3 regions of the Sinomonas sp. genome follow, and region 3 is predicted to be linked to each of the others. Evidence: riboswitches for the same ligand, from Rfam matches in the RefSeq annotation. Region 3 holds a riboswitch; each other region holds the start of a gene.
What was found. Region 3 has a riboswitch for thiamine pyrophosphate ahead of thiO (glycine oxidase ThiO). Riboswitches for the same ligand answer to the same signal wherever they lie in the genome.

Region 1 (9,375 bases), on a different contig from region 3:
TCGAGGGAGAGCGAGAACTGGTCCTTCCAGCGGAACTCGAAGCGCGCCTTCGAGAGCGCATCGTCGCGTTCGTGTGCTCCGGGGTGGCCCTTCGCGAGATCCGCGGCATGGGCGGCGATCTTGTAGGTGATGACACCGGTCTTGACGTCGTCCTTGTTCGGCAGTCCAAGGTGCTCCTTGGGCGTGACGTAGCACAGCATCGCCGTCCCGTACCGAGCGATCTCCGTCGCGCCGATGGCCGACGTGATGTGGTCGTAGCCGGGCGCGACGTCGGTCACGAGCGGGCCGAGCGTGTAGAACGGGGCGCCGTCGCAGAGCTCCTGCTGGCGCTCGACGTTCTCGCGGACGAGGTGGAAGGGAATGTGTCCCGGGCCCTCGACCATGACCTGGACGTCGTACTTCCATGCCCGCTTCGTGAGCTCGGCGAGCGTGTCGAGCTCGGCGAACTGCGCGGCGTCGTTCGCGTCGGCCGTCGAGCCGGGGCGCAGCCCGTCGCCGAGGGAGAACGCGACGTCGTACTGCGCGAAGATCTCGCACAGCTCGTCGAAGTGCGTGTACAGGAAGTTCTCCTCGTGGTGCGCAAGGCACCAGCCGGCCATGATCGAGCCGCCGCGGGACACGATGCCCGTGACGCGGTTGGCCGTGAGCGGGACGTAGCGGAGGAGTACGCCCGCGTGGATCGTCATGTAGTCGACGCCCTGCTCGCACTGCTCGATCACGGTGTCGCGGAAGACCTCCCACGTCAGGGCCGACGCATCCCCGTTGACCTTCTCGAGGGCTTGGTAGATCGGCACGGTGCCGATCGGCACGGGCGAGTTGCGGATGATCCACTCGCGGGTCGTGTGGATGTCGTCCCCGGTCGAAAGGTCCATCACCGTGTCCGCGCCCCACTTGGTGGCCCACTGGAGCTTGTCGACTTCCTCGGCGATCGACGACGTCACCGCGGAGTTTCCGATGTTGGCGTTGATCTTGACGAGGAACGCCTTGCCGATGATCATCGGCTCGGACTCCGGGTGGTTGATGTTGTTGGGGATGATGGCCCGGCCTGCGGCGACCTCGGTGCGGACGAGTTCGACGTCGCAGTTCTCCCGCAGCGCGACATAGCGCATCTCCGGCGTGACGATGCCCTGTCGGGCGTAGTGCATCTGCGTGACGCGGCGGCCGCCCTTGGCCCGCCGCGGGACCGGCCGTGCACCCTTCCACTCGGCGGAAGCGGCACCGCGCCTCAGGGCCGACCGGCCGTCGTCGAGCAGGTTGCGCTCTCGGCCCTCGTAAGGCTCGGTGTCGCCTCGCTCCTCGATCCAGGCCGCGCGATAGGCAGGGAGGCCGACGACGGGATCGCTCCCGGGGCCAGCCGTGCGGTAGACGCGCAGAGGCGCGTTGGCGGAGCCGTTGGGGGAGTCGTCGAGTGCGATCTCCGTGACGGGCACCCGAATTCCATGGGTGCTGTCCTCGAGGAACGCGAGCGAGTGGGCGGGGTGCTGCTCTGTGGTTGCAGAGGTGCTCACAGTGTCTTCCAAAGGAGTTCTCACTTCCTACGCCGGCATGACCCGGTCAGGTTCGACGGTCGCAGGCCGCGTCAGCCTGATCTCAGCCCTTGCGAGGGCACCCGTGTGGACAGTCACGCACGCTAGCAGATCGGGCGTCCGGAGGCACGGGGGCGCGGTCATGTGGCCGGAATAACCGTGCTTGATTGAAGGTTCAAGTAAATGTACCCTTGAAGCAGGCATTCCATCCGAGGAGCAACCATGAGCATGTCATCCAGCCTCTCCGCGCCGAGCCAGGACCTCCTGCCGGCCGACCTCAGCATGGGCACCGTCATGCTCAAGGTCGGGGACATGGGCCTGATGCTCGACTACTACCAGCGCGCGCTCGGGCTCGTGCCCCTCACGGAGTCCCTGGGCGGCGTATACCTCGGGCGCAAGGGCGTCCCGATCATCCACCTGAGCCCCGCCGCAGGGCTCCACGTCCCCGGGCGCGGCGAAGCCGGACTGTTCCACACGGCGATCCTCTTCGACAATCGCTCAGACCTTGCCGCAACGGTTGCGACCGCCGCCCAGTACGATCCTCGTCTCTTCGCGGGGAGCGCCGATCACCTCGTCTCCGAGGCGTTCTACTTCACCGATCCCGAAGGCAATGGCGTCGAGCTGTACTTCGACAAGCCGCGCAGCACATGGGAGTGGCACAGCGACCAAGTCGTCATGGACAGCCTTCCGCTTCCCCCTCAGGGCTTCCTCCAGGCCAACCTCACGGAGCAGTCGGTGACGGACCAGCACGAGGCCGCCGCGGGAGTCGGTCACGTCCACCTCCAGGTCGGCGACGTCCCCACCGCGCATCGGTTCTACGTCCAGACCCTCGGCTTCGAGCAGACAGCGGGATGGCACGGTCAGGCCCTGTTCGTCTCGGCCGGGAAGTACCACCACCACATGGCCATGAACGTCTGGAACAGCCGCGGGGCTGGCCCGCGCAAGGACACCCTCGGGCTCGGGGAGGTCCTCATCCACGTTCCCGGGAACGACGACATCCTGGCGGCGGCGGACCGCCTCAAGGCGGCCGGTGTCGCCACACAGCACACCGGGCTCGAGCTGCGCTTCGAGGACCCGTGGCGCAACCGCATCCGCATGGCGTCCGTGGCAGCCTGACCCCACCTGCGTTACGCTCAACGTGTCCGCGGTCTCCGCGGGCACGTTGCCCGTCCCACAGCCCGTTCCGCCGGGGCCGGCCCGGCCCGGCATCTGCCCGATCGAGGGGGATACTGTGTCAGCTCCCAGCCCGTTCGCCGAAGTCTTCGTATCGACTCATACCGACGCCGTTCGACGCGCCGCCGACCTCGACTCCGGATCCGCCGCCGACGTCGATGGCGAGGGAGTCCGCATTCCCGGCGTCTCCGACTACGAGATTGAACAGCTCGGCACGCTGGTGGGCGCCGCGGTGCATGCTGCCGGCGCCGACTACGAGCTGACCATGGTGGACGTCGCGAGCGACACTCTGCTCGCTGTCCCGCCTGCCATGGTCCGTGCGCTCGCGGAGCTGCTTGCCTACGAGTCGGATGAAGGGGAGGGCGACGCCGTCGAGCGCGTCGCCGCCGCCTGGGTCGATCAGGAAGACCTTCCGTTCGACGCCCAGGAGGCCTATGGCTACGTCGAGCAGCTCGCGAAGCTCGCGGCCGACGTGGACGACTCCGGCCAGCAGGAGCTCTTTGTGTGGGCCGGCACGTGAGGCCACCCGCGCGAATCGCAAAATGCTCTGTCGGTCTGGCACAATAGTGGGGTACCCGACTGGCGCGGCCCCTCTCTCCGCGTGCGTCGCGTCCACCAGAACCCGCCCGAGTATGGCCCGCCCCACGGGAGCAGAAAGCGCGAGTTCGCCCTTTTTCCAGAAACAGGAGTGACCACAACCGTGGCCGTTAAGATTCGCCTCAAGCGCTTCGGCAAGATGCGCCAGCCGTTCTACCGCATCGTCGTCGCGGATTCGCGCACCAAGCGCGATGGTCGTGCGATCGAGGAGATCGGCAAGTACCACCCGATCGAGGATCCCTCGTTCATCGAGGTCAACTCGGAGCGCGCGCAGTACTGGCTCTCCGTCGGCGCCCAGCCGACCGAGCAGGTCCTCGCCCTCCTGAAGGTGACCGGCGACTGGCAGAAGTTCAAGGGCCTTCCGGGCCAGGAGGGCACCCTCAAGGCGCCCAAGGCCAAGGAGTCCTTCGTGGCTCCCGAGAAGGACTCCGTGATCCGCCCGGAGGCTCCGAAGGCTTCGAAGCCCGCCGACGAGGCCCCGGCCGAGACGACCGAGGCTGAGTAGTTTGCTGGCCGACGCGCTCGAGCACCTCGTCCGTGGGATCGTGGACAACCCCGACGACGTCACCGTGGAGGCGAAGAACAGCCGCCGCGGTGACGTTCTCGAGGTCCGCGTCCACCAGGACGACTTGGGCAGGGTGATCGGCCGGCAGGGCCGGACGGCCCGCGCGCTGCGCACGGTCGTGGCTGCCCTCGCCGAGGGCGATTCGGTACGGGTCGACGTCGTCGACACCGACCGTCGCCGCTAGGCGCCGGACCGGCATCAAATTCAGATCCGAAGGCTCCGGCCCCTCCGCCCGCACGAGACGGCTGAGGGGCCGGGGCTTTTCTGTGCATCAACGTCAGTACGAGGAGAGGAAGACATGCAGGTTCGCGTCGCGCGCATCGGCAAGCCGCACGGCATCCGAGGCGAGGTGACGGCCCAAGTCCTGACGGACTCGCCCGAGGACCGCTTCACCCCAGGCGCCGTGTTCGACGTCGACCCCGCTGCCCAGAGCCCGCTCGCCGTGCGCTCCCTCACCGTGCGCTCCGCGCGCTGGAACAAGGACATCCTCGTGCTGGGGTTCGAAGAGGTCGCCGACCGGAACCGGGCCGAAGAGCTGCGCGGCGCGACCCTCTCGCTCGACACGGACGAGGTCCAGGACGAGGACGACGAGGGCTGGTACGAGCACGAGCTCGTGGGGCTCGAAGTCCGCGTCGACGGTGAACGCGTCGGGACCGTGTCGGCGCTCCAGGTCATGCCGGCCCAAGATCTGCTGGTGATCGAAACTCGACAGGGTGAGGTGCTCGTGCCCTTCGTCGAGGAGATCGTGCCGGAGGTCGACCCCGAGGGCGGCTTCGTCGTCGTCGTTCCTCCGGCGGGCCTCTTCGAGCTCAACGCCGAGCCTTCCAGCGGTGCCGGGGAGACCGAGGACGACGGCGGGAAGGGCGCCTAGATGCGCATCGACGTCGTCAGCATCTTCCCGGAGTATCTGGCGCCGCTGCGACTGTCCCTGCTCGGGCGCGCCCAGACGGACGGCATCCTCGAGCTCGAGGTGCATGATCTGCGCGAGTTCACCAGCGACCGCCACCGCACGGTGGACGACACGCCCTATGGCGGAGGCGCGGGCATGGTCATGAAGCCCGAGCCGTGGGCGCTCGCGCTCGAGGCCGTCCTCGCGGCCCAGACGGCGCGGCGCCACCCAGGCCAGGGGGACGCCCGCCAAGGGGACCCCCGCCAGAGCGATCCGCCCACGCTTATCGTTCCCTCGCCGGCGGGCGAGGTCTTCACCCAGTCGCTCGCGTACGAGCTCGCCGAGGAGCCGACGCTGGCCTTCGCCTGTGGCCGCTACGAAGGCATCGACGAGCGGGTGCTCGAGTGGGCGGCGCCGCGGTTCCGCGTCCGGCCGGTGAGCCTCGGCGATTACGTGCTGAACGGCGGCGAGGTCGCCGTCATGGCCATGGTCGAGGCGATCGGCCGGCTCCTCCCTGGAGTCGTGGGGAACCCCGAGTCGCTCGTGGAGGAGTCCCACTCCGACGGTCTCCTCGAGTACCCCGTCTACACCAAGCCTTCCTCGTGGCGGGGACTGGACGTTCCGGAGGTCCTCCTGAGCGGCAACCACGGGCGCATCGCGAAGTGGCGCCGGGAGCAGCAGCTGCGGCGAACGGCGTCGCGCCGGCCTGAGCTGCTCGAGGGAGTCGACGCGTCCCAGTTCAGCGGAGGCGAGCGGGAAGTGCTCCGCGAGCTCGGGTACGGCGTGGACGACAGCGGGCGGCTCGCGCGCGCTTGACGGACGCGGGCTCGAACGGACAGCCGCTTGCCCGACCGCGAGTGCGCACAACAGCGGCTTGCCCGACCGCGAGTGCGATTCGCGCGTCGAGGGCGGCCCGTGGCAAAATGGAGCGTTGCGCCCGCCGGGCTCGGACTCTGCCACAGGGGAGCCGGCCAACGGCTGGGGCGTCCCGCTTCCGGGCCAATCCGGCGGGCGGGTGAGAGCACGGGCCCTCTGGGCCCGCGACTGAAGCGATTGACCTGTGGCAGTCGCCAGGAGAAGCATCATGCATCAACTTGACGCTGTCGACGCCGCCTCCCTGCGCTCCGACATCCCGACCTTCGCCCCGGGCGACACCATCAAGGTGCACGTCAACATCATCGAAGGCAAGAACTCCCGCGTCCAGGTCTTCCAGGGCTTCGTCGTCGGCCGTCAGGGCCACGGCGTCCGTGAGACCTTCACGGTCCGCAAGGTTTCCTTCGGTGTGGGTGTCGAGCGTACGTTCCCGGTTCACTCCCCGATCATCGACAAGATCGAGGTCGTGACGAAGGGTGACGTGCGCCGCGCGAAGCTCTACTACATGCGCGAACTCCGCGGTAAGGCCGCGAAGATCAAGGAGAAGCGCGACTACAGCTCCTCCAAGTAAACCTGTTGGTGAGCCTTATGGCCTCCACCGCTGACGCGTCGTGACCGCTCAGGCCGACACCGACCGCAGCACCCGGTCCGAGCGCCGGCCCAGGCTTCTGGGCTGGCGCTCGGCGCTTCTCGGCGTCGTCGTCGCGCTCATCGTGTGGAGCCTCATCCGGGCGTTCGTGGTCGACGTCTTCTATATCCCCACAGGGTCGATGGAGCCTCTGCTCCAGCCCGGGGACCGGATCGCGGTCTCGCGCACGGCGTTCGCGTCAAGGCCGATTGCGCGCGGCGATGTGGTGGTCTTCGACGGGCGCGGCTCGTTTGCGCCGCTCGAGAGCGGTCGCGGCTGGCTCGGCGACGCGCTTCAGGGCATGGGGGAGTGGCTCGGGATCGTTCCCAACGAGACCGTCTACGTCAAGCGGGTTATCGGAGTCGCCGGCGACCACGTCGCGTGCTGCAGCCCCGACGGACGGCTCACCGTGAACGGGAAACCAGTCGACGAGCCCTATCTGTACCCCGGAGACGCTCCGAGCACGATGAAGTTCGATGTCGTCGTGCCTGCGGGGCGTCTGTGGCTCCTCGGGGACCATCGGTCCGATTCCGTGGATTCCCGCGCCCTCCTCGGGGCGCCGGGAGGCGGACTCATCCGTACTGACCGTGTGATCGGCCAGCCCGTCGCCATTCTGTGGCCCCTTGATAGATTGGGGCCGATGACCACCACTCCGAAGGAGGTCCGGTGACCCACGGGGCCGAGACAGGACCGCACGACGCCGACCAGGGCCCCGCCGCCGAGGATCCGCAGGATCGGATGGACGACGCGCAGGATCCCGTCGACACCGTCCGCGAGCGCAAGCCCCGCCGAGGGGGACTGCTTTCCTGGATCCGGGAGATCGCGCTCATCCTCGTGATCTCGATCGTCCTCTCCTTCGTCATCAAGACGTTCTTCTTCAAGGCGTTCTACATCCCATCGGAGTCGATGGTGCCGACGCTCGAAGAGAACGACCGGATCTTCGTGAACCTCATGGTGCCGCGGAACTTCGGCCTCCAGCGCGGGGACGTCATCGTCTTCAAGGACACCAAGGGGTGGCTGCCGCCGTCGACGGACGGGGTGCAGAACTGGTTCCAGAAGAGCCTCGAGTTCATCGGGCTGCTTCCGGACACCTCGCAGCAATACCTCATCAAGCGGCTCATCGGCCTCCCCGGAGACCACGTCGTCTGCTGCGATGCACAGCAGCGGATCACGGTCAACGGTGTCGCGCTCGTCGAGCCGTACGTCAACCCAGCCGAAGTGCCGCGCCCCGTGCCGTTCGACGTCGTCGTTCCAGCCGGCGACGTGTGGGTCATGGGGGACAACCGCAACCACTCGTCGGACTCGCGGTTCCACAACGCCGCCCAGCCCGGCAACGGCTTCATTGACGAGAAGGACATCGAGGGTCAAGCTGTCGTTATCGCCTGGCCGCTCAATCGGCTGGGGACGTTGAGCAACTACCCCAGCACTTTCTCGTCTATTCCCGCACCCCATTGACATGACAGCCCTTGAGTCCGCCCGCGTCCGGCAGCCGTCGCGCAAGCCCGCGGCCCCCGCCCCCACACTTCGATACGTCCGTCAGCTCGCCCTCGAGCACGGTCCGCTCGTCGCCGGGTGCGACGAGGTCGGTCGTGGTGCCCTTGCCGGACCTGTCAGCGTCGGTGTAGTCGTGGTCGACGCGCGTCGCGTAAGGACGAGGACCGTCCTGCGGGACAGCAAGCTGCTGACCCCGGAGAAGCGGGTCGAGCTCCTACCGCTCGTGCGCTCGTGGGGTGTGGCCAGTGCAGTGGGCCATGCGAGTGCTGACGAGATCGATGCGTACGGTCTCATGGAAGCCCTTCGGCTTGCGGGCACCCGCGCTCTCGCGGAGATCGCGTCCGCCGGCGTCTTCCCCGACGTCGTCCACTTGGACGGAAACTACGACTGGCTCGGCCGGGCGGGCCAGGGCGCGCTCTTCGGCGACGCGGCTGCCCCGCCCCTGACGCCGGTCCGGACGATGATCAAGGCAGATCTGAAATGCCAGGCCGTGGCTGCCGCGAGCATCCTTGCCAAGGTGGAGCGGGACACCATCATGACGCAGCTTGGCTCCGAGGACAGGCGGTACGGGTGGGCCGTCAACAAGGGGTACGCGACGCCCGAGCACCGCGCAGCACTCCTCGCATTCGGGCCGACGGCGTGGCACCGGCGCAGCTGGAATCTCGAAGGCGGCGCCGGGCTCCTCGAGGACGATGGGAAGATGGAACTATGAGCGCTGAAGACCTCGAGAACTACGAGACGGACATGGAGCTCCAGCTCTACCGCGAGTACCGTGACGTCGTCTCGCTGTTCAGCTACGTCGTGGAGACGGAGCGTCGGTTCTACCTGGCCAACCACGTCGACCTTCAAGCCCGGTCTGCAGACGGTGAGGTCTACTTCGATCTGACCCTCCAGGATGCCTGGGTCTGGGATGTCTACCGCAGCGCCCGTTTCGTGAAGAGCGTCCGCGTCATCACGTTCAAGGACGTCAACGTCGAGGAGCTTCCGAAGGTGGAGGACCTCGCGCTTCCCAAGGATGGCCTCGGGACATGATCCAGGGCGCAGCTTTGGCCCTCCACACCGATAGAAGCGGCGTTTCCCCCACATAGCTTGTGGCCTCGAGCCCACGTTTGGGACTGGCCGGGCAAGCTGGCTTCATGAGGGCGAAGGACAGACTCGGGCAGCGCGGCGAGCGGCTTGCCGAGGACTACCTGAAGGCGAGCGGGGCCGTGATTCTGGACCGCAATTGGCGGTGCCGGGACGGCGAGCTGGACCTCGTGGCGCTCGACGGTGCGGTGCTCGTGGCAGTAGAGGTGAAGTCCCGCTCGTCGTGGGACTTCGGCCACCCGTTCGAGGCGGTCGACGACGCGAAGCTCGCGCGGGTGGCACGCCTTGCCGCCGCGTGGGCCAGGGAGCATCGACTGCAGAGCGCTCGGCGCCGGGTCGACGTGATCGCCGTGACGGGGCCGGAGAAGGCCTCTCCGCTGGTGGAGCATCTGCGGGGTGTGGCGTGAGCGGGGTTGGGCGCGCGCTGGGCATCGGGTTGGTGGGCCTCAACGGGTTCGTGGTGGAGGTCGAGGCGGACATCGGCCAGACCCTCCCCGCATTCGTGCTGCTGGGTTTGCCGGACTCGGCGCTGAACGAGGCGAAG
Region 2 (10,146 bases), on a different contig from region 3:
TGCTGGGATCGGGCCCCTCGCCGCTCCGATAGGTGGGGAGACCGGCGGGATAGGTGGGGAGACCGGCCCAGAAACTGGGGAGACCGGCGGGATAGGTGGGGAGCCCGGCGCTGTGCTTGGCAAAATCCCCGGCCGAGTTGTCCACATAGGTGAGCGCCGTCGTCGTGCGCGCCGCTCGAGGTTGGCACGATGGCGAGGTGGCCGACATTCTCGAGGTGCTCAGACGGTGGGGCGGTGTCGCGCGCCGGGGCGACCTCTTCCGGGACGGAGTTGCGCGTGCCGAGCTTGAAGCTGCGCTTGCAGCCGGCATCCTGGTGCGCCCGCGGCGCGGAATCTACGCGCTGCCCGACGCCGACCCGGTTCTCGTCCGGTGCGCGGCGACCAGCTCTTTGCTCACGTGCGTCTCCGCCGCACGGCATCACGGCTTCTGGGTGGTCCGCGAGCCGGAGGAGGCCCACATCCTGCGGATGGACGGTCGCTACGATTCTGGACGAGCTGTGGTGCACCGGCAGTCGTGGTGGCCGCCCGAGCCGAGAAGCCACGTCGCGTCCCGCCCCGACGTCCTGCTCCACGCACTGCGCTGCCTTCCGGAACTCGAAGCGCTCGTCATGGTCGAGTCAGCAGCACAGAAGGGGCTCTCGCTCGATTTCCTTCGGCAGCGGCTTCCGGGACGCCGCAATGCCGCGGCGAGGCGCGTGCTCGACGCCGTCGGCTCGGGAGCCGACTCCCTGCTCGAGACGCTCGCGAGGGAGCACCTTCGCCGGGCCGGCCTGGGCGTTCAGCCGCAGGTCGAGGTCGAGGGAGTCGGCTGGATGGACGTTCTCGTCGAGGGCTTCGTCGACGTCGAGACCGACGGTCGCGTGCACAACGAGCCTGCCCAGCGTGCAAAGGACTACCGGCGTGATCGTGCCGCCCAGCTTCGTGGATACGAAGTGCTGCGCTACACCTACAGCGACATCGTCGACCGGCCCCAGTCGATGGTGGCCGAGGTGTGCGAGGTGGTCGCGCGTCGTCGGGCTCTCGGTGGTCCTGCGCCGGGGCGTACGGCGGTCGGCTGAGCCGGCGCGGTCAACCGATTCGTCGTCGAAGCCGATCTCCCCGCGAGGTCAGCCGATTTCCCCGAGTCATCTGCCGACCTCCCCAGGATTCACGCCCGACGACGGCGCGCGATCCGGAGATTCCGGGGTCGGCACGGGCCGGACTGGGCGGGAGTTGGGGAGCCCGGCGCGGAAGTTGGGGAGCCCGGCGCGGGAGTTGGGGGAGTCCGGCGCGGGAGTTGGGGAGCCCGGCGCGGGAGCCGCGGGAGTCCGCCCTACACCTTCTCGGGCGAGTTGTTGAAGCGCGCAACCGCCTTCTGCGTGTACCGCTGGGTGAACACCTGAACCACGGCGCCGACGGCGGAAGCGACCAGCGCGAACACGAGCGTGTCGCGGAGGCTGGCCTCGAGGTTCGTCGGGTCCTTCGGCGGCGTGTGACCCGTGCCCTTCTCCCAGGCTTTGTCAAGCACCTTGGTCGCCACGAAGCCGGCCCCGATGCCGATCACCGTCCCGAGCATCTTGATGAGCACCGTCACGTCCGTCTCTCCTTCGCATTCGGTACAGTCCTGCAGCTAGCCAGAGCTTTCCCGCTCAGCCTAGCGGTAGACTGGCTCCACTTCATACGACAGGGGAGCGCCGTGCCGCCGGGCCAACCGGGGGCAAAGGGCGCTGAGAGTGCGGCCCACCGCAGACCCTCGAACCTGCTCCGGCTAATACCGGCGAAGGGAGTCGAGTTCTCAGGCAGCCTGGCTGCCGCCCCTCCTGATCCCAGGGGGAGAAGACTATGAGCACCACCACCAAGAGGCCCGCCGCATCCTGGCGGGTTGTCGACATCGTCGTCGCCGCGGTCGTGTCCGTTGCGTGCGGCGTCATCTTCTGGCTGTGGGACCAGGCGTACGCCGGTGTCGAAGTGGCCACGGCGGCGTTCGCTCCGCTCAGCGGCCTCTACTCGGGGGGCTGGCTCCTGGCGGGCGTCCTCGGAGGACTCATCATCCGCAAGCCGGGTGCGGCCCTGTTCTGCGAGATCCTCGCGGCCGTCGTCGAGGCCCTCCTCGGCTCCCAGTTCGGCGTCACCGTTCTCCTTTCCGGCCTTGTGCAGGGACTCGGCGCCGAGGTCGGCTTCGCGGTCTTCGCTTACCGACGCTGGAACCTCGGTGTCGCGCTCCTCGCAGGCGGCCTGTCGGGTCTGGCCCTCGGCGTGAGCGAGGTCATCCAGTTCTTCCCGACGTGGGAGTTCGGCTGGCAGGTCGCGTACACGGTGTTCGCCGTGATCTCGGGCGTCGTCATCGCAGGCCTGCTGAGCTGGCTCGCGGTCAAAGCATTGGCGAAGACGGGGGCCCTCTCCGCCTTCGCGTCGGGGCGTGCCGCGGACGTCTGACATGCCCCACGCCTCTGCGGGCCCGGCTCGCGTCCGTGCGAACGGCTGGGGCTGGCGTCACGCTGGCCGCAAGGCGTTTGCGGTGAGCGGCGTCGACCTCGAGATCTCTCCCGGCGAGCGGGTCCTGCTGCTCGGCGCATCCGGCGCGGGCAAGTCAACGCTCCTGCACGCGCTCGCTGGGGTCCTCGGGGCGGCCGAGGAGGGCGAGGAGCAGGGCGAGCTGACGGTCGACGGCGTACCCGCGCCGAGCGCGCGCGGTCGCGCCGGCCTGGTGCTTCAGGACCCGGACGGCCAGATCGCAATGGCCCGCGTGGGCGACGAGGTCGCGTTCGGCTGCGAGAACCTCGCCGTGCCGCGGGACGAGATCTGGCCGCGAGTGCACCGCGCGCTCGATGACGTGGGACTCGACGTCCCCCTCGACCGGTCCACGGCGGCCCTCTCGGGAGGCCAGAAGCAGCGCCTTGCCCTCGCGTGTGTCCTCGCCATGGAGCCCGGGCTCGTGCTCCTCGACGAACCCACCGCGAACCTCGACCCCGAGGGCGTCGAGGAAGTCCGTGCAGCGGTGCAGCGCAGCCTCGACCGCACGGGTGCGACGCTCGTCGTCGTCGAACACCGCGTTTCGGTGTGGGCGGAGCTCGTCGACCGCGTGATCGTCCTGGGCGCACGTGGTGGCCTCCTCGCGGACGGAGGTCCCGGGCAGGTGCTCGGCAATGCGGACGTACGACGGCGGCTGGCCACCGCAGGGGTGTGGGTGCCCGGCTGGCATCCGCTCACCGGGGAAGCCGCGGCGCGCCCGCTCCGCAAGGCCTCCGCCGCTGGTGCGGACGCCGCCGCTGGTGCGGACGCCGCCGCTGGTGCGGACGCCGCCGCCCGTGCGGACGCCCAAGGGGAGCTGCTGAGCGCCCGGGCCCTCGCCGTCGGACGCTCACCGAAGGCGCCGCCCGTCGTCGGCGGGATCGACTTGTTGCTCCGCGCCGGGCATGCGGCGAGCGTGACGGGCCCCAACGGAGCCGGGAAGTCGACGCTCGCGCTCACCCTCGCCGGCCTCCTCCCCGCAGTCGGCGGACGTCTCGAGGCGCTCCCGGCGCTCTCTCGCGGCGCCGGGACAAGCCCCCACCGCTGGCGCTCGAGCGAGCTCGTGAGCCGGATCGGCACCGTCTTCCAGGAACCGGAGCACCAGTTCCTCACACCACGGGTGCTCGACGAGCTCGAGTTCGGGCCCCGGCGCGTCGCGCGCAGACCCGAGAAGGAGGTGCGGGTGCTCGTCGACGGACTCCTCGAACGCCTTCGCCTGGGCCGGCTCGCGGAGGCGAATCCGTTCACCCTCTCGGGCGGCGAGAAGCGCCGCCTCTCAGTCGCGACGATGCTTGCCACCAACCCGAGCCTTCTCGTGCTCGACGAGCCGACGTTCGGGCAGGACGCGCTCACGTGGGCCGAGCTCGTGCGCCTCCTCGCCGAGCTCCTGGAACAGGGAACGTCCCTGCTCGCGGTCACTCACGACGAGGACTTCACGACAGCCCTCTCCGATGCCGTGTACCGCGTGGATGGCGGGCGGGCGGCGCGAGTCGAGGCCGTCGCATGAGCGTGGATATCCTGACTCCCGAGCTCGCGAACTCGGTCCTCGCCCGGGCGAACCCTGTGGCGAAGCTCGCCGCGGCGCTGTGCATCACGATCACGCTGCTGCTGAGCGTCGATTGGGTCTCGGCCTCCGTAGCACTCGTGTGCGAGCTGTTCATGCTGCCGCTCCTGGGCGTGCGGCCCGTCACCTTCCTGCGTCGAACGTGGCCGCTGGCCGCGGCAGCTGCAGTGGGGGCCTACTCGACCGCCCTGCTCGGCGCCAAGATCGGGCCAGTCTGGCTGCAGCTCGGGCCCGCCGTGTTCACCGAGCACTCAGTGCTCAGCGGCATCGCGATCGGCCTCCGCGGCCTTGCCGTGGCCCTGCCCGGCGTCTTCCTCCTGTTCTCCACCGATCCCACGGACCTCGCCGACGGCCTCGCGCAGAAGCTCCGCCTCCCGGCGCGATTCGTGCTCGGCGCCCTCGCCGGAATGCGGCTCGTGGGCCTCCTCGTCGACGAGTGGCGGACCCTCGGCCTCGCTCGCAGGGCACGTGGGGTCGGGAGCGGGCACAGCCCGATTGCGCGGTTCAGGGCGTTCCTCGGGCAGGCGTTCGCCCTGCTCGTGCAAGCGATCCGACGCGCGACGCGGCTCGCGGTCGCGATGGAGGCCCGCGGCTTCGGCGGCGTGGTGGACGGCCGGCCGGCGCCGAGGACGTGGGCGCGCGAGTCGAGCTACTCGCGCCTCGACGCGTGGGTGCTCGTCGCGGGAGCGGCCGTCGCCGCGCTCTCGGTGGGGGCCGCCGTCGTGCTCGGGACCTGGAACGTCGTGTGGGGCTGAGGGAGGGCGCGCCCCCTTCCGTTGCGCCGTCAGATCCGCAGGGTGTGACCCTGCGGATCTGACGGCGCAAGCGGGGTGACGCGGGGGAAGGGTGCGCCGGCTCTGGCGTGCCGCGCGGTGGAGTGGGATCGTTGCCGCGGGAGGAACCACGAGCGAAGGAGCCAGCGATGGTTGAGATCGTCGGATCGTTCTCGAGCTTCAGCGTCGACGACGTTCCACGGGCACGTGAGTTCTACGCCGAGACGCTCGGCTTCAAGGTCGAGGACGTCATGGGCGGCCTCCGGATGACCCTCCCGGGCGGAGGCCAGGTGTTCGCCTACCCCAAGCCGGACCACGCCCCGGCGAGCCACACGGTGCTCAACCTGGTGGTCGCCAACGTGGACGACGCCGTTCGCTCGCTCCACGAGAAGGGCATCCGCGCCGACCACTACCCGAGCAGCGAGGAGATGCCGCTCGATGAGAACGGGATCCTGCGGGACCGGGAGGGCGGAGAGGGCCGCGGAATTGCTTGGTTCAAGGATCCCGCGGGCAATGTTCTCTCAGTCGTGACCGATTAGTGACAGGATCTTTATCTCATGGTATGAGGCTTTCGGCGGTCTAGACCGCTCCGACGTGTCCAATGGGATGTCGATTTGCGGTCGCCTATCGCATACGTGATATTTTGGCCACATGGCACAACAGACTGCTGAGACTGTCGGGGCAATCCTGCGCGAAGTGCGAAGCGACAGGGGCTGGACCCAGGGGCAGCTGGCTGCCGAGCTGGGGACGAGCCAGAGCGCCGTCGCCCGGATGGAGCAGGGCAAGCAGAACCTGAGCCTCAAGATGCTCCAGCGCATCGAGAATATCCTCGGTCAGCGCATCCTCAATATCGGCCCGTCCAAGATGACCCACCTCCGGGTCGAGGGCGGACGGCGCCTCTCCGGGGCCGTCGACGTCAACACGTCCAAGAACGCCGGCGTCGCGCTCCTGTGCGCGAGCCTCATCAACCGCGGCACCACGACCCTGCGCAATCTGGCCCGCATCGAGGAGGTCAACCGCATCGTCGAGGTGCTCACCTCCATCGGCGTCGAATGCACGTGGCTCCCCGGCGCTCCCGGGGCCCAGCCCCGCGACCTCCAGATCCGCCGTCCTGCGAAGCTGAGCCTCGAGGCCATGGATGTCGAGGCCGCGCGTCGGACCCGAAGCGTCATCATGCTCCTCGGGCCGCTGCTCGATGAGCGCAGCGAGTACAAGCTCCCGTACGCCGGCGGCTGCGACCTCGGCACGCGGACGGTCGAACCGCACATGCAGGCCCTCCGCACCTTCGGGCTCGACGTCGAAGCCTCCAACGGCTTCTACTCCGTCCGGGCTCCCGAGGCCGACCGGCACGACCGCACCTTCGTCCTCACGGAGCGCGGCGACACGGTCACCGAGAACGCGATCATGGCGGCCGCGCACCGCGAGAGTCTCACCGTGATCCGCAACGCCTCGCCGAACTACATGGTCCAGGACCTGTGCTTCTACCTTCAGAGCGTCGGAGTTGAGATCGAGGGCATCGGGACCACGACCCTGCGGATCCGTGGCCGCTCCCGGATCGAGCAGGACATCGACTACTGGCCCTCAGAGGACCCGATCGAGGCCATGAGCCTCATCACCGCGGCGATTGTCACGAACTCCGAGGTGACCGTGCGGCGTGTGCCGATCGAGTTCATGGAGATCGAGCTCGCGACCCTCATGCAGATGGGCCAGAAGCTCGAGATCTCGGGCGAGTACATGGCGCGCAACGGCCGCACGCGGCTCGTGGACGTCACGACGCTGCCCTCCGAGCTCGCCGCGCCGACGGACAAGATCCATCCGATGCCCTTCCCCGGCCTCAACATCGACAACCTGCCGTTCTTCGCCGTCATCGCGGCCAACGCCACCGGTCAGACCCTCATCCACGACTGGGTCTACGAGAACCGTGCCATCTACCTCACGGAGCTCAACCGCCTCGGTGGCCAGATCCAGCTCCTCGACCCGCACCGGATCTACGTCAACGGGCCAACGAAGTGGCGCGCTGCCGAGGTCGGCTGCCCGCCGGCTCTCCGGCCCGCCGCGTGCATCCTTCTGGCCATGCTCGCCGCCCGCGGCACGAGCGAGCTTCGCAATATCTACGTGATCGAGCGTGGCTACCAGGACCTCGCCGAGCGCCTCAATTCGATCGGCGCCCGGATCGAGTATTTCCAGGACTGAGAATCCTCGTTGCGCCGTCACTTCCGCAGGGTAGTGACCCTGCGGAAGTGACGGCGCAACGAGGGGAGAAGCGGGCTCATGAAGGCGATCATGTACAACCGGACCGGGGACTCCTCCGTTCTCGAGTTGCGGGAGCGCGAGATTCCGGAGCCCGGCGAGGGCGAGGTGCGCGTCCGAGTGGCCGTTTCGGGCGTCAACCCAACGGACTGGAAGGCCCGCGCCGGGGGCACATACGGCAAGCTCGACGGCTGGCACGTGCCGAATCAGGACGGTGCCGGGGTGGTCGACGCAGTCGGCCCGGGCGTGGACGGGTTCGAGGCGGGTGATCGGGTCTGGCTCTGGGACGTCGCATACGGCGGCATGGAGGGGACCGCGCAGGAGTACGTCGTCGTGCCGCGCGGGAAGGCCGTCCCGCTCCCGGACGATGAGACGTTCGACGCCGGAGCCTCCGTCGGGATCCCGGCCCTCACCGCTCACCGCGCGCTCACCGCGAGCGAGCACGGTCCCGCTCAGCTTGCGCCGGGAGCGCTCATGGGCCAGACCGTTCTGGTGACGGGCGGCGCAGGCGCCGTGGGGCACGCGGCGATCCAGCTCGCGCGATGGGCCGGCGCGACCGTCATAGCGACGGTGAGCGGGGAGGCCAAGGCGGATCTCGCGCGCAAGGCGGGCGCCGCCGTCGTCCTCAACTACCGCGAACAGGACGTTGCCGAGGAAGCCCGCCGCGTGGCCGAGAAGGACGTCGACCTGATCGTCGACGTCAACGCCGCCGCCAACCTCGAATCCGACCTCAAGGCGCTCAAGACGGGCGGGACGATCTCGATCTACGCGTCCTCCGCGAACGATGAGGTCCTGCAGGTACCGGTGCGCCCGAGCATGAGCAAGAACGTGCGGCTCCAGTTCATCCTCACGTACACGGTGACGGACGAGCAGAAGCGTGCCGCCGTCGCCGCCGTCTCCGCGGCCCTCGCTGACGGCGCGCTCCGCGTGGGCGCCGCCAGCGGCCTTCCGCTGACTCGCTTTCCGCTCGCGGAGGCCGGGGCGGCGCACGACGCCGTGCAGCAGGGAACCGTGGGCAAGGTCCTGATCGATGTGGCTGGCCCGGGCGTTGGGGAAGCGCCGGCCGGCTAGGGACGGCCGGGTGGCCGGCCACCCGACGCGGGAGCGCCGCCGAGGTCAGGCCGGGGTGAGCTCGCCGATCGACTCGAGGGCGTCCCACGCGAAGCTCGCGAGCCAGTGGGTCGACATGAAGTCGTCGCTTTCGAGAGCGGCGAGTCCCGCCCGGATGAGCGGCTCGAGCGCCTCGGCGAGCACAGCCTCGGTCGACGCGCCAGCCGACGCCGCCGCCGACGCGGCCGCCGATGGCGAGGACGCAGCCCGGAGGGCGCGCAGGATCCGGGAGATCTGGCCCGCGCGGCTCAGGTTGAGGCCGTGCAGGTGGACCATGTACCCGTCAGACTCGTCGGTCACGCCGACCACCGCGAGCATGCGCGAGTCAGGCCGCAGCCCCGGCAGGAACCGCGTCAGCCACGCCGCGAACTCGTCGGCCGGGAGCACACGCTGCATGAGGTCAGCCTCGCTGAGGCCGGCCGAGAGGAAGTCCTGCCCGCTGAGTTCCCACTCGGAGGCCCAGCCGGTATCCCCGCCGAACCAGCTCCGCGCGGCGCGCTCGCAGGCCTCCGCGGCGTCGTCCCGCCCGAGGGCGCGGAAAGCGTCGATCAGGAGGGCGACGCCGAACGCCGAGTTCGTGTGCAGCCCGTGGCGCACGGGGTACTGGGCCTTGGCCAGCCACTCCTGCACGAGGCGGCCGACGACGTCGACGCAGCCTTCGAGATGGCGTCCCCATCCGCGGATCTCGGCGTCGGGAGACGCCGCGCACGCCGCCGCGAGCCGGACGAGCCAGGCCCACCCGTAAGGCCGCTCCCACGACGGGTTGTCGGCGAGGTAGGCGGCCTCGGCTGCGAGCTTCTCGGCCGTGAGGTTCTCCGCCAGGGCGCCCCGCAGCCGGGCCGCGGTCGCCCCGTCGAGGCCGCGGCCGCCGTCGTCCGCCGCGTTGCCCGCGCCCGGCGTGCCGCCCGCCGCGTTCAGGACGCTCACGCCAAGCCAGTGCATGTGCACGCAGGAGTGCCAGTCGAACGACGTGGAGAAGGCGGGGTGCAGCTCGGAAGGCGTCGGGCGGTCGCTCGCCGAGAGCTGGGTGTGGTGGGCCGCGTACGGGTAAGGGCGGCGGAGGTTGTCGAGGACGACGCCCGCGCAGTGCTCGGCGGCCGAGGGGAAGAGATCGAGTTCCATGTCAGTGGGCTCCTAGAACGCGAGGAAGTACATGAGCGCGGTGTTGACGACGAGCAGCGGGAAGGCTGTGCCGAGCTGCGCCCCGATCACGCCGTACTTGTTCTTCATTTCCAACAGGGCCGACGGAACGAGGTTGAAGTTCGCCGCCATCGGCGTGCAGAGCGTGCCGCAGAAGCCGGCGAGCATGCCGATCGCGAAGACGATCGCGGGGTTGCCGTGGAACTGCTGGACCAGCACGGGCCAGCCGATGGCCGCCGTCATGATCGGGAACGCCGCGAAGCCGTTGCCCATGAGCACCGTGAACACGAACATGCCCACGCAGTACACGATGACCGCCGCGAGGAGCGAGCCCTTCGGCATGACCCCGGTGACGAGAGTGCTCACCGCGGTGCCGACGCCGGCCTTCGTGAAGAGGATCCCGAGCGTCGAGAGCATCTGGGGGAGGAGGGCAGCCCAGCCGATGGACTCGAGGATGCGGCGGCTCTCGAACACCGGCGTGAGCGGGTGCTTCGGCCGAAGGATGAGGAGGGCGACGACGGCGGCTACGACAGCGCCGATGGCCAAGGCCACGAGCGTCGTGTTCTTGGGGTCGAGGACCGGGGTCTTCCCGACAACCAGAACGGGTGCGAGCAGCACGAGGATGACGGTGACGACGGGCAGCGTGAGCGCCGGGATGAAGAGCTTGTTCCCGAAGCGAGCGGCGAAGGCCTCACGCTGGGCGCCGGTCGACGTCTTCGCCCTGCCGTCGGCGAGCTGGCCCGTCGCGGCGAGCGCCACGAGCACGAGGACCGCGATCCCGAGGATCCAACCCGGAGCGGTGCCGGCCTGGACCCAAGT
Region 3 (10,146 bases):
ACCCGATGCACGAGAAGCGCGGCCTCCACGAGGTCAAGCGCTGCCCGTTCGACCTGCGCGGCCCTCAGGTCCGATGCGGCCATGATGCTCGGCAGCGCTGGGAGCGCTTCGCGCACCCAGCCCGGGACCACGCCGTCGTTCGCGAGAGCCTCGCAGAGGACGAGGACGAAGCGGTCGACGAGACGGCGCAGCGGGGCTGTCGTGTGCGCGTACGGAGCGGCAATCGCCGCTTGAACGTGATGCTCGGGAACCCTGCCGTCGAAGGGGGTGTACGCGGCCCCGCGGAAGAGGGCCGCTGCGGCGTGGAGAATCGCGAGCTGTCGGGGGTCTGAGGCGTCGAGCGTCCTCAGGTATTCGCCGTAGGGGACGCTCGCGTCCCATTCGCGCCCGAGGGCCTGGGTCTGCCGGCGGAAGTGGCGCAGCGACTTCTCATCGGGCGGCGGCATGGTCCGGAGGATGCCGACGCCGCCGTCCATCATGAGCTTCGCGGCGGCCATCCCGGTCATGAGCGAGATCTGCGCGTTCCAGTCTTCGACGGGACGCGCGGACGAAGCCTCGATCCGGTAGCCGCCGTCGTCCGTCGGCACAATCTCCTGCTCCGGCAGGTTCAGGCTCGCCCCGCCTCGTTGGCGCTCGAGCTCGACCCTCTTGAGGCCCACCTCCTTGAGGAGCATGAGGGAGTCGATCGCGCTCCCTGCGTCGATCTGCTCCTGCACCTCGGCGTACGCGAGCCGTGCGCGGCTCCGGACCCGTGCGCGTTCGAGGCCGACGTCGGTCATCTCGCCTTGCGCGTTGAGCCGAAAGTCCCACACGAAGGCTCCGCGCACCGAGTCGGCGAGCAGGCTTCCGGCGTTGTCGGTGATGTCGTGGGGGTGCAGGGGAACCTTCTCGTCCGGGGCGTAGATGGTCTGGCCTCGCCGCCGCGTCTCGGCGTCGAGCTCCCCGTCGGGCCGGACGAACGCGGGCACATCGGCGATCGCGTAGCGCACGCGGTAACCGGAACCGTCGCGTTCGATGTGAAGCGCCTGGTCGAGGTCCGTCGAGCCCGGAGGGTCGATTGTGACGAACTCGATGTGGGTCTGGTCCGGTGCCGGCAGCTCGAGCGAGGCGATCGCGGCCTCGGCGTCCGCGAGCGCGGCGGCAGGGTAGTCGGACGCGAGCTGGAACTCCTCGCGGAGCGCGGCGAAAGCAGCCTCCAACGCCGCGGCCCCTGGGCGCCCGGCGGCCGTCGTCGCGGGCCGCGCCTTCGGGCTGATGTGTTGATAGCCCACGAGCGTCAGCCTAGACCTCCCCGCCCCGGGCGGACAGGACGTTCTGGGTCAGGCCGTCTGACCGAAGCGCCGCGGATGGGCGGGGAAGACCCCGAGCAGACGGAGCTCGGTCGAGAAGAACGCAAGTTCCTCGAGGGCGCGGGCGAGCGGAGGCTCGTCCGGATGCCCCTCGACGTCCACCATGAACATCGTGGCCGCGAACTTCCCGTTCACCATGTAGCTCTCGAGCCGGGTCATGTTGACGCCGTTGGTCGCGAAGCCGCCGAGCGCCTTGTAGAGCGCGGCCGGGATGTTCTTCACCCGGAACACGAAGCTCGTGACGAAGGGTCCGTCCCCGACCTGCGGATACTCACGCGGGGGAGCGAGGATCACGAAGCGGGTCGTGTTGTGCTTCTGGTCTTCGATGTCGGAGGCGAGGATCTCGAGGCCATAGCGCTGCGCCGCGAGGGGAGGGGCGATCGAGAGCTTCGTCGGGTCGCCCCATTCCGCCACCTCGCGTGCTGAGCCGGCGGTGTCCCCGGCCACGACGGGGGTGAGGCCATGCGAGCGGATGAAGCCCCGGCACTGCGCCAGGGCGTGGACGTGGCTGTGCACTTCGCGGGCGCCATCGATCGTCGATCCGGCGACGCCCATGAGGCTGAACCGGATGCGGAGAAAGTGCTCGCCTACGATCTGCAACGCCGTCGTGGGAAGCAGGAGGTGTATGTCCGCGACGCGCCCGGCCACGGTGTTGTCGATTGGGATCATCGCGAACTGCGCCTCGCCGGAGTCGACCGCTGCGAACGCGTCCTCGAACGTTGCGCACGCGAGCGCGTCCGCGTCCGGGAAGGCCTCGAGCGCGGCCATGTGCGAATTCGCGCCGGGTTCCCCCTGATAGGCGACGACCGTCATGCTGTGGTCGCGCTGGTCGTGAGGGTCGGGAGCTGGGACCGGAGGCGGGCGGCGGCCTGCGCCGGATCTTCGGCGTCGGTGATGGCGCGAACGACGACGACGCGGCTCGCCCCGGCGTCGACGACCTGGCCGATATTGCTCTGGTCGATCCCGCCGATCGCGAACCATGGCACGGCGACGCGACCCGCGTCGAGCGCCTCAGCAGATCGCCGGGCAGCGTACTCGACAAGCCCGAGTCCCACTGGCGTCCGGCCCGGCTTGGTGGGGGTGGCCCAGAGGGGCCCGGTGCAGAAGTATGCGAGGGGTGCGCCGGCGTCGTCCGCCACACCGTCGGGGGAGCCGGCTGCGAGGGCCGAGTCGACCTGGTCCGGCGCATGCGTCGACAGGCCCACGGCGACGGAGTCGCCCACGACGCGGCGCACAGCTGCGACCGGCAGGTCGCGCTGCCCCACGTGGAAGACCGGCGCGCCGGAGAGGAATGCGATGTCGGCTCGGTCGTTGACCGCCCAGAGCTTGTTGTGGCGCTCGGCGGCGCCCTTGAGCACCTCGAGCAGCTCGAGTTCCTCGGCCGCCTCGATCTGCTTGTCTCGCAGCTGGATGATGTCGACGCCTCCCGAGAACGCCGCGTCGACGAAGGACGCGAAATCGCCGCGGTCCCGCCGGGCGTCGGTGCACACGTAAAGCTGGGCGTCGGTCAGGAGCATGGAACTAGACTAGACCTCACGACTGCGGGAGCCCGCGTGTGACGATCCGCCTTGGGTGGGCGGCGCCGCCGGGCTGAGAGGGCCTGAGCCGACCGTAAGAACCTGATCCGGCTTGCACCGGCGTAGGGAAGGACGAGGATTTCGTGGAGGAGTACCGCAACGAGGCTCCCGCGGCTGACGTCGCCGTGATCGGGGGCGGCGTCGTCGGTCTGGGCATCGCGTGGGAGGCCGCGCGCGCGGGGCGCCGCGTCGTCGTCGTCGACCCGGCGCCGGGTTCGGGGGCGAGCTTCGCCGCGGCGGGCATGCTCGCCGCCGTGAGCGAGTACCACTACCAGGAGGAGGACCTCCTCGGCCTCATGCTTGCGTCGGCCCGGCGATGGCCCGAATTCGCGAGCCCCCTCGCGGTCGAGGCCGGTTACCTCCGCACCCCGACGCTGTGCCTCGCGGCCGATGCCGCGGACCGGCAGGCGCTCGCTGACCTGCGCGCGGTGCAGGAGAAGCACGGTCTCGAAGTCCGCTCCCTGACCGTGCGCGAGGCGCGAAGGCTCGAACCGCTCCTCGCGCCGGGCATCTCCGGCGCCTTCGAAATCGCGGCGGACCACCAGGTGGATCCGCGCCGGCTGGTGGCTGCGCTCCTGACCCGTCTCGGCGGGGAGCGTCTGGTCCGGGAGCGCGCGCGAGGGCTCGTCTGGGAGCGGGGGCGGGTGGTCGGCGTCCGGCTCGCCGATGGGAGCGAACTGCGCGCGGCCGAGACGATCGTGGCGAACGGTCTGGGGGCACGGGGCCTCGAGGGCCTGCCGGTCCCGCTTCCGCTCCGGCCGGTCTACGGCGACATCCTGCGCCTCCGCGTGCCCCCGAGCCTGCGGCCGCTCGTGACGGCGACGGTGCGCGGGCTCGTACGGGGAAGGCCCGTGTATCTGGTCCCCCGGGAGGACGGGACCGTGGTGATCGGCGCAACCCAGCGCGAGGACGGCTCCGAGGCCGTCTCCGCGGGGGGCGTCTACGAACTGCTCCGCGACGCGCAGGCCCTTGTCCCGGCGGTCGCCGAATTGGAGCTGTACGAGTCCACGGCCCGAGCCAGGCCAGGCACCCCGGACAACGCGCCCCTGCTGGGGCGCGTGGCGGCACGCTGGGCGCCGGAGGGTGCGGCGGACGACGACGGCGACGTCCCGGGTCTCATCGTCGCCACAGGCTTCTTCCGCCATGGAGTGCTGCTGACTCCGGCCGCCGCGCGTGTCTGCCACGAGCTCCTCGACGGCGGCACCGACGAACGCTGGGACGCGTTCCGCCCCGACCGCTTCATGGACGATTCCCGGAAGCCCGCGACGATTCGCGACGGAAGGCCTGCTTCAGGAAGGACCGCATGAACGCCTCACCGACACTTGCGCTCACCGTCAACGGTGAGCGGCGCGATATGACCGAGGGGTCGAGCGTCCTCGACCTCGTCGCCGCAACCACGGGCCGCTCCCTCGGCAGCGACGGCCGTCCCGCAGACGGCGGCCGGCTCGGCGTCGCCGTCGCCCTCAACTCGGAAGTGGTGCCCCGCGCTCGCTGGGGCACCACGCCGCTCTCGGCGGGAGACGCCGTCGAGCTCGTCACAGCCATGCAAGGAGGCTGACATGGGAATGTTCATCAACACCGCAGAAGGCACCCGCGAACCTCTCCTCGCCCACGACCCGTTCGTGGTCGACGGCGTGGCCCTCGGCTCGAGGCTCATCATGGGGACGGGGGGCGCCCCCAGCCTCGAGGGCCTCGGCGACGCCCTCGAGGCGTCGGGAACCGAGCTCACGACCGTCGCCATGCGACGCTTCTCGCCAGCCGAGCAGGGCTCTCTCTTCCAGCTCCTGATGGAGAAGGGAATCCGCGTCCTGCCCAACACCGCAGGCTGCTTCACGGCGCGCGACGCGGTCCTGACGGCCGAGCTCGCGCGCGAGGCGCTCGAGACGGATTGGGTCAAGCTCGAGGTCATCGCCGACGAGACGACGCTCCTGCCGGATCCCATCGAGCTCGCCGACGCGACCGAACAGCTTGTCGGCCGAGGATTCAAGGTCTTCGCCTACACGAACGACGACCCCGCCCTCGCCCGCCGCCTCGAGCAGCTGGGAGCGGTTGCGGTCATGCCGCTCGGGGCGCCGATCGGCACGGGCCTGGGCATCCTCAACCCGCACAACATCGAGCTCATCGTGGCCCGGGCCGAGGTGCCAGTCGTGCTCGATGCGGGGATCGGCACGGCGTCGGATGCAGCGCTTGCCATGGAGCTCGGCTGCGACGCTGTCCTCCTCGCGACCGCAGTGACGCGGGCTCAGGACCCCGTCCGGATGGCGACCGCGTTCCGTCACGCCGTCGCGGCTGGCCGCCTCGCCGCCCAGGCCGGGCGCATCCCGCGCCGCGAGCACGCGCTGGCCTCGAGCCCGATGGAGGGCCGGGCCCAGTTCCTGTGATCTCCGGCCGGCTGCGGATCTCCGGCCGGCTGCGGATTCCCGGCCCGTTGCGGATCCCCAATCCGTTGCGACGTCCCGTCCGCAGGGTGTCGACCCTGCGGACGTGACGGCGCAACGGGGGCTGGGCGCTCAGCCCTTGAGCAGGCGCGTGAGATCCGCGACGTCGCGCTTCTCTCGGCGACGCTCGATGAGCTTCGTTACGGCGAAGGAGACAACGAGGCCCAGCGCCATCGGAACGACCCAGGGCATCCAGATGAGCCCCGTGAGGTAGCCGGTCCCGGCCGCGACCACGACGATCCACGCCAGGCAGGCGACGACGACGCCGAGCGCCACGGGCAGCATGATGCCGTACTTCCCGTGGCGCCGGTCAGCCGCCCACAGCGCGAAGCCGATCCCGCCCGTCACGATGACGTCGATGACGAGCGACCACACAGTCTCCATTGGCGTCAGAGGGCGCCGAAGCCCACGCGGCGGGCCTCCTGAGCCCCGAGCTCGACGTAGCCGATGACCTTCGCCGGGATGATGACCTGCCGTCCCTTCTCGTCCTGGAGACGGAGCTCGGTCTGCGCCGAGATCGCCTCCGCCACGAGCGTCGCGACCGCGTCGGCGTCCTGAGTGGACTCGAGCACGATCTCGCGGCCGACGTTCTGGATGCCGATCTTGATTTCCACGTGGTCTCCCTTTTGCTCTGTCAGGACATGAAGGGGCCGGGGGCATGAGCCCTCCGGTCCTCTATACGTACCTTAGGCCTCTTCGCGGGCCCAGGCCTCTTCGTCGACTCACGTCTCCTTGGGAAAACGGGAGATTCCGCGCCAAGCCAGGCGCGACACGAGATCGCTCGCAACGCCGAGGTCCAAGTCATGTGAGGTCTCGAGCCAGTACCGGGCGCTCACCTGGGCCATGCCTGCCAGCCCTCGGCCGAGAAGCTGCGCTTCGACCATCGGCAGCTTCGTATCGGTCGCGATGACGCGCGCAATGGCCTCCGCGAAGCCGCGATTGAACGTCTCGAGCCGGGAGGCGACCTCCGGGTCGTTGACGAGGTCGGATTCGAAGACGAGGCGATGGGCCTTGTCGTCTTTTGCGATGAACTCGTAGTAGGTGCGCATGACGGCGCGCACGCGCTCCCGGTTGTCGTTCGTCGAGGCGAGTGCGGACTTCATGAGCTCGGTCAACGCGGCAAGATGGCTGTCGAGGAGGGCGAGATAGAGATCTCGCTTCGACGGGAAGTGCTGGTACAGCACGGGCTTCGAGACCTGAGCCGTCTCGGCGATGTCGTCCATCGCTGCGCCGTGGTAGCCGTTGGCAGCGAAGACTTCGAGGGCTGCGTTGAGGAGCTGCGCTCTCCGCTCGTCTCTCGGGAGGCGCGGTGACCGCATCGATGCCGCGCGAGGCTCGGTGCTCACAGCCCCACCTTTCTCTCACGCACAAGCTATGCCTTCACTCTACCCGCGGGTCGCCTCGCCAGCGCATCCGCCACGCTTTCAGGCATAGGCTGGAAGCATGTCCCCGACCTCCGATCAGCTAACACTTCCGCCGCTCGTGGAGCCCGCGCCGTCGCTCACGCCAGAAGAGGTGCAGCGCTACTCGCGGCACGTCATCATTCCCGAGATCGGGGATGTCGGGCAGCGCCGGCTCAAGAACGCGAAGGTCCTGGTGATCGGAGCTGGCGGTCTTGGCTCACCCGCGCTCCTGTACCTCGCGGCGGCGGGCGTCGGGACCCTCGGGATCGTCGACGACGACGCGGTCGAGCTCAGCAACCTGCAGCGGCAGGTCATCCACGGGGTCTCGGACGTGGGCCGCCCGAAGGCACAGTCAGCCCGCGACGCCGTCCGCGAACTCAACCCCCTTGTCGAGGTGCGCCTTCACGAGGTGTACCTCGACTCTTCGAACGCCCTCGAGATCTTCGCGGGCTACGACCTCATCCTGGACGGCACAGACAACTTTGCGACGCGCTACCTGGTCAACGACGCGGCCGCGATCCTCGGCAAGCCCTACGTATGGGGCTCGATCTTCCGCTTTGACGGGCAAGTGAGCGTCTTCTGGGAGAAGTACGGGCCCACGTACCGTGATCTCTACCCCGAGGCCCCGCCCGCGGGATCCGTTCCGTCATGCGGCGAGGGCGGGGTGTACGGGATGCTCTGCGCGACCATCGGCGCCTCCATGGTGACCGAGGCCGTCAAGCTCATCACCGGCGTCGGGCGCACTCTGCTCGGGCGCGTTCAGCTCTACGATGCCTTGCATGCGACGTGGCGCGAGCTCCGCGTCTCGAAGGACCCTGAGGCGCAGCCCGTCACGGAACTCATGGACTACGAGGCCTTCTGCGGCGTCGCTCCCGCGGCCCCGGCCCCTGCCGGCCGCTCCGTCACAGCGGTCGAGCTGGCCCGGATGCTCGCGGCGCGGGAGGCCGGGGGGGCCGACTTCGAACTCGTCGACGTCCGGGAACCGGGGGAGTACGCGATGGTGAGCATCCCGGGCGCGCGGCTCATCCCGCAGGGGCGCCTGCTCTCGGGTGAGGCCTGGGGCGAGCTCCCGAGGGACAAGGACGTCGTGTTCCACTGCAAGTCGGGGGTGCGTTCCGCCAACGTCCTTGCGGCCGCCCAGGAGGCCGGGTTCAGCAGCGCCCGCCATCTCGAGGGCGGGGTCCTTGCGTGGGTGCGGGACGTGGAGCCGGACAAGCCGACGTACTGAGGTGCATTCACGCTGGCGCGCGTCCCGGTTCCGCGCCTGTCCCCGACAGCGCCGAGACTCCGACCCCTAGCCGGCTCGCGTGTGGTCGACCGGGCAATCCTCGGCAGACTCGGCGGCGTGTTCGCCGTCGCGCTCCTCGCCGAGCGACTCGGCGACAACGGACGGCAGCTCGATGCTGATCCCGTAGAGCGCGTCGAGCGCGGCCAGGTATTCGGCCTCCCGGCCCTGGGCCGCGAGCTCCCGGGCGCGCACGGTCGGCGTGTGAAGGAGCTGCTTGACCATGCGGCGCATGGCGAATTCAACTTCTTCGGCGGCTGCCGTGCAGCCGTGCCGCGCACGGACCTTCTCGATCTCCGCGTCGAGGACCGCCATCGTGTGGCGGCGGAGGGCAACGATGGCGGCGTCGGCCTGACGCGCCTGGCGCTGGGACTCGAAGTCCCTCGCGGAGGCGTCGACGATTCGGCTCGCTTCGGCGAGGGCCTCCGCCTGCTCCTGAGGCGCTGCGAGGCGCACCGACTCGAGCGTCACGAGCTCGACGTTCTCGAGCGAGCCGACGGCGGGGTCGAAGTCGTGGGTGAGCGCAAGGTCGATCACGATGAGCTGCTGCGGCGAATCAGAGCGGATGGCGGCGAGCTCGACAGCCTCCATGGGCGTCGTCGACCCGCTGCAGCCGATCAGGACGTCGGCCTGCGCAATCGCGCCCGGGAGCTGCTCGGGGGTCACCGCTGTCCCGCCGCGCGCGGCGGCGAACTCCTCGGCGCGGCCCGACGACGAGTACACCTCGACGTGCGTGCAGCCGCGCTCGCGGAGCAGCGCCATCGTGGCGCCAGCGTAGGCACCTGTTCCGAACAGGACCGCGCGCTTGCCAGACCAGTCGGGCTCCTCGGCGAGATCGGTCGCGAGATCGAGGGCGACCGACACGATGGAGAGGCCGCGGCTGCCGAGGGCCGTCTGGGTGCCTACGTCCTTCGCGGTGCGCGACGCGGCCTGGAACAGCCGGACGAGGGTGGGGCTCGCCGTCCCTTCTTGCTGGGCGGAGATGAGCGCCCGGCGCACCTGGCCGGCGATCTCGCGTTCACCGACGACGGCGGAGTCCAGTCCCGAGCTCACGGCGAACAGATGGCGGGCGACGTCGGCCCCGTCCTTCGTGCGGAAGATGTCCGAGACGGTGGGCCCCGGCAGGCCAGTGCGCTGGCTGATCTCGGCGACGAGGGCCGAGCGCGCCGCCTCGAAGTCTTCGGGGGCCGGTGCCTCGGCATAGATCTCGTACCGATTGCACGTCGAAAGCACCACTGCACCCGCCACGGCGGGGGACTCGGAGGCTGATGAGGCCACGGTCGCAGCGCCGTTGCTCAAGAGGGCAACGGTTTCAAGATTCAGATCGGCGTGAGTCGCCACCATCGAGAAAACAACCACAGCGCGACCATCATAGCTTTTCGATCCGGTGTAGAACACGCACTCGGACCGTGATCTGCGCGACGCCCTTGTGACACACCGTCAGCATGAGGCCTTGCCCCCTCTGAGAGAATCGGCCTATGACCCTCAGCCCTGACCACCCCCTCAAGGACGGCCGGACAGCACAGTCTCCCCTGATTACCGCGTACCGGGGGGCGCGGCCCAACAGTCGCCCCGTGTGGTTCATGCGGCAGGCGGGCCGTTCCTTGCCCGAATACCGAGCCGCGCGGGAGGGGGTCGGGATGCTCGAGGCCTGCCTGAAGCCTGAACTCGCCGCGGAGATCACGCTCCAGCCGGTGCGGCGTCACGGCGTCGACGCGGGCATCTTCTTCTCCGACATCGTCATTCCCCTGAAGCTCGCAGGGATCGGGGTCGACATCGCGCCGGGCGTCGGGCCCGTGCTCCAGCAGCCGATCCGCACCCCGGAGGACGTCGCCGCGCTCCCGCGCCTCGACGACTCGATCTTCGCGCCCATCCGCGAGGCCGTCCGCCTCACCGTCGAGGAACTGGGCACGACGCCGCTCATCGGCTTCGCGGGCGCCCCGTTCACCGTCGCGGCGTACATGATCGAGGGACGCCCGTCGCGCGACCACCTGGGCCCTCGCACGATGATGCACGGGGACCCGGCGACCTGGCAGGCGCTCATGGAATGGACGGCCGACGCGTCGGGGCGGTTCCTGAGGGCCCAGATCGAGG

Region 1: it holds a riboswitch for thiamine pyrophosphate, as region 3 does, so the genes downstream of both, thiC (phosphomethylpyrimidine synthase ThiC) here and thiO (glycine oxidase ThiO) in region 3, are expected to answer to the same signal.
Region 2: it holds a riboswitch for thiamine pyrophosphate, as region 3 does, so the genes downstream of both, V7053_RS02770 (ECF transporter S component) here and thiO (glycine oxidase ThiO) in region 3, are expected to answer to the same signal.

What each region holds. Positions count from the first base shown of each region.
Region 1 is NZ_DAIUJO010000118.1:145-9,519, forward strand. It holds partial or broken gene thiC (phosphomethylpyrimidine synthase ThiC) at 1-1,508, opposite strand, end outside; TPP riboswitch at 1,516-1,623, opposite strand; gene V7053_RS15590 (VOC family protein) at 1,749-2,642, shown strand; gene V7053_RS15595 (hypothetical protein) at 2,758-3,219, shown strand; gene rpsP (30S ribosomal protein S16) at 3,400-3,801, shown strand; gene V7053_RS15605 (RNA-binding protein) at 3,803-4,045, shown strand; gene rimM (ribosome maturation factor RimM) at 4,160-4,732, shown strand; gene trmD (tRNA (guanosine(37)-N1)-methyltransferase TrmD) at 4,733-5,566, shown strand; gene rplS (50S ribosomal protein L19) at 5,835-6,194, shown strand; gene lepB (signal peptidase I) at 6,235-6,921, shown strand; gene lepB (signal peptidase I) at 6,918-7,706, shown strand; gene V7053_RS15635 (ribonuclease HII) at 7,708-8,457, shown strand; gene V7053_RS15640 (DUF2469 domain-containing protein) at 8,454-8,777, shown strand; gene V7053_RS15645 (YraN family protein) at 8,882-9,238, shown strand; partial or broken gene V7053_RS15650 (YifB family Mg chelatase-like AAA ATPase) at 9,235-9,375, shown strand, end outside.
Region 2 is NZ_DAIUJO010000010.1:15,145-25,290, forward strand. It holds partial or broken gene V7053_RS02755 (hypothetical protein) at 1-208, opposite strand, end outside; gene V7053_RS02760 (endonuclease domain-containing protein) at 198-1,058, shown strand; gene V7053_RS02765 (DUF4235 domain-containing protein) at 1,313-1,573, opposite strand; TPP riboswitch at 1,655-1,782, shown strand; gene V7053_RS02770 (ECF transporter S component) at 1,822-2,415, shown strand; gene V7053_RS02775 (ABC transporter ATP-binding protein) at 2,417-3,997, shown strand; gene V7053_RS02780 (energy-coupling factor transporter transmembrane component T family protein) at 3,994-4,809, shown strand; gene V7053_RS02785 (VOC family protein) at 4,977-5,366, shown strand; gene V7053_RS02790 (UDP-N-acetylglucosamine 1-carboxyvinyltransferase) at 5,479-7,020, shown strand; gene V7053_RS02795 (NADPH:quinone reductase) at 7,099-8,148, shown strand; gene V7053_RS02800 (DUF2891 family protein) at 8,194-9,309, opposite strand; gene V7053_RS02805 (DUF979 domain-containing protein) at 9,322-10,146, opposite strand, start outside.
Region 3 is NZ_DAIUJO010000080.1:370-10,515, forward strand. It holds gene V7053_RS13085 (RNB domain-containing ribonuclease) at 1-1,271, opposite strand, end outside; gene V7053_RS13090 (prephenate dehydratase) at 1,320-2,162, opposite strand; gene thiE (thiamine phosphate synthase) at 2,159-2,866, opposite strand; TPP riboswitch at 2,881-3,013, shown strand; gene thiO (glycine oxidase ThiO) at 3,010-4,233, shown strand; gene thiS (sulfur carrier protein ThiS) at 4,230-4,484, shown strand; gene V7053_RS13110 (thiazole synthase) at 4,492-5,307, shown strand; gene V7053_RS13115 (hypothetical protein) at 5,437-5,748, opposite strand; gene V7053_RS13120 (DUF3107 domain-containing protein) at 5,754-5,978, opposite strand; gene V7053_RS13125 (TetR/AcrR family transcriptional regulator) at 6,087-6,683, opposite strand; gene moeB (molybdopterin-synthase adenylyltransferase MoeB) at 6,808-7,995, shown strand; gene V7053_RS13135 (glutamyl-tRNA reductase) at 8,062-9,411, opposite strand; gene hemE (uroporphyrinogen decarboxylase) at 9,531-10,146, shown strand, end outside.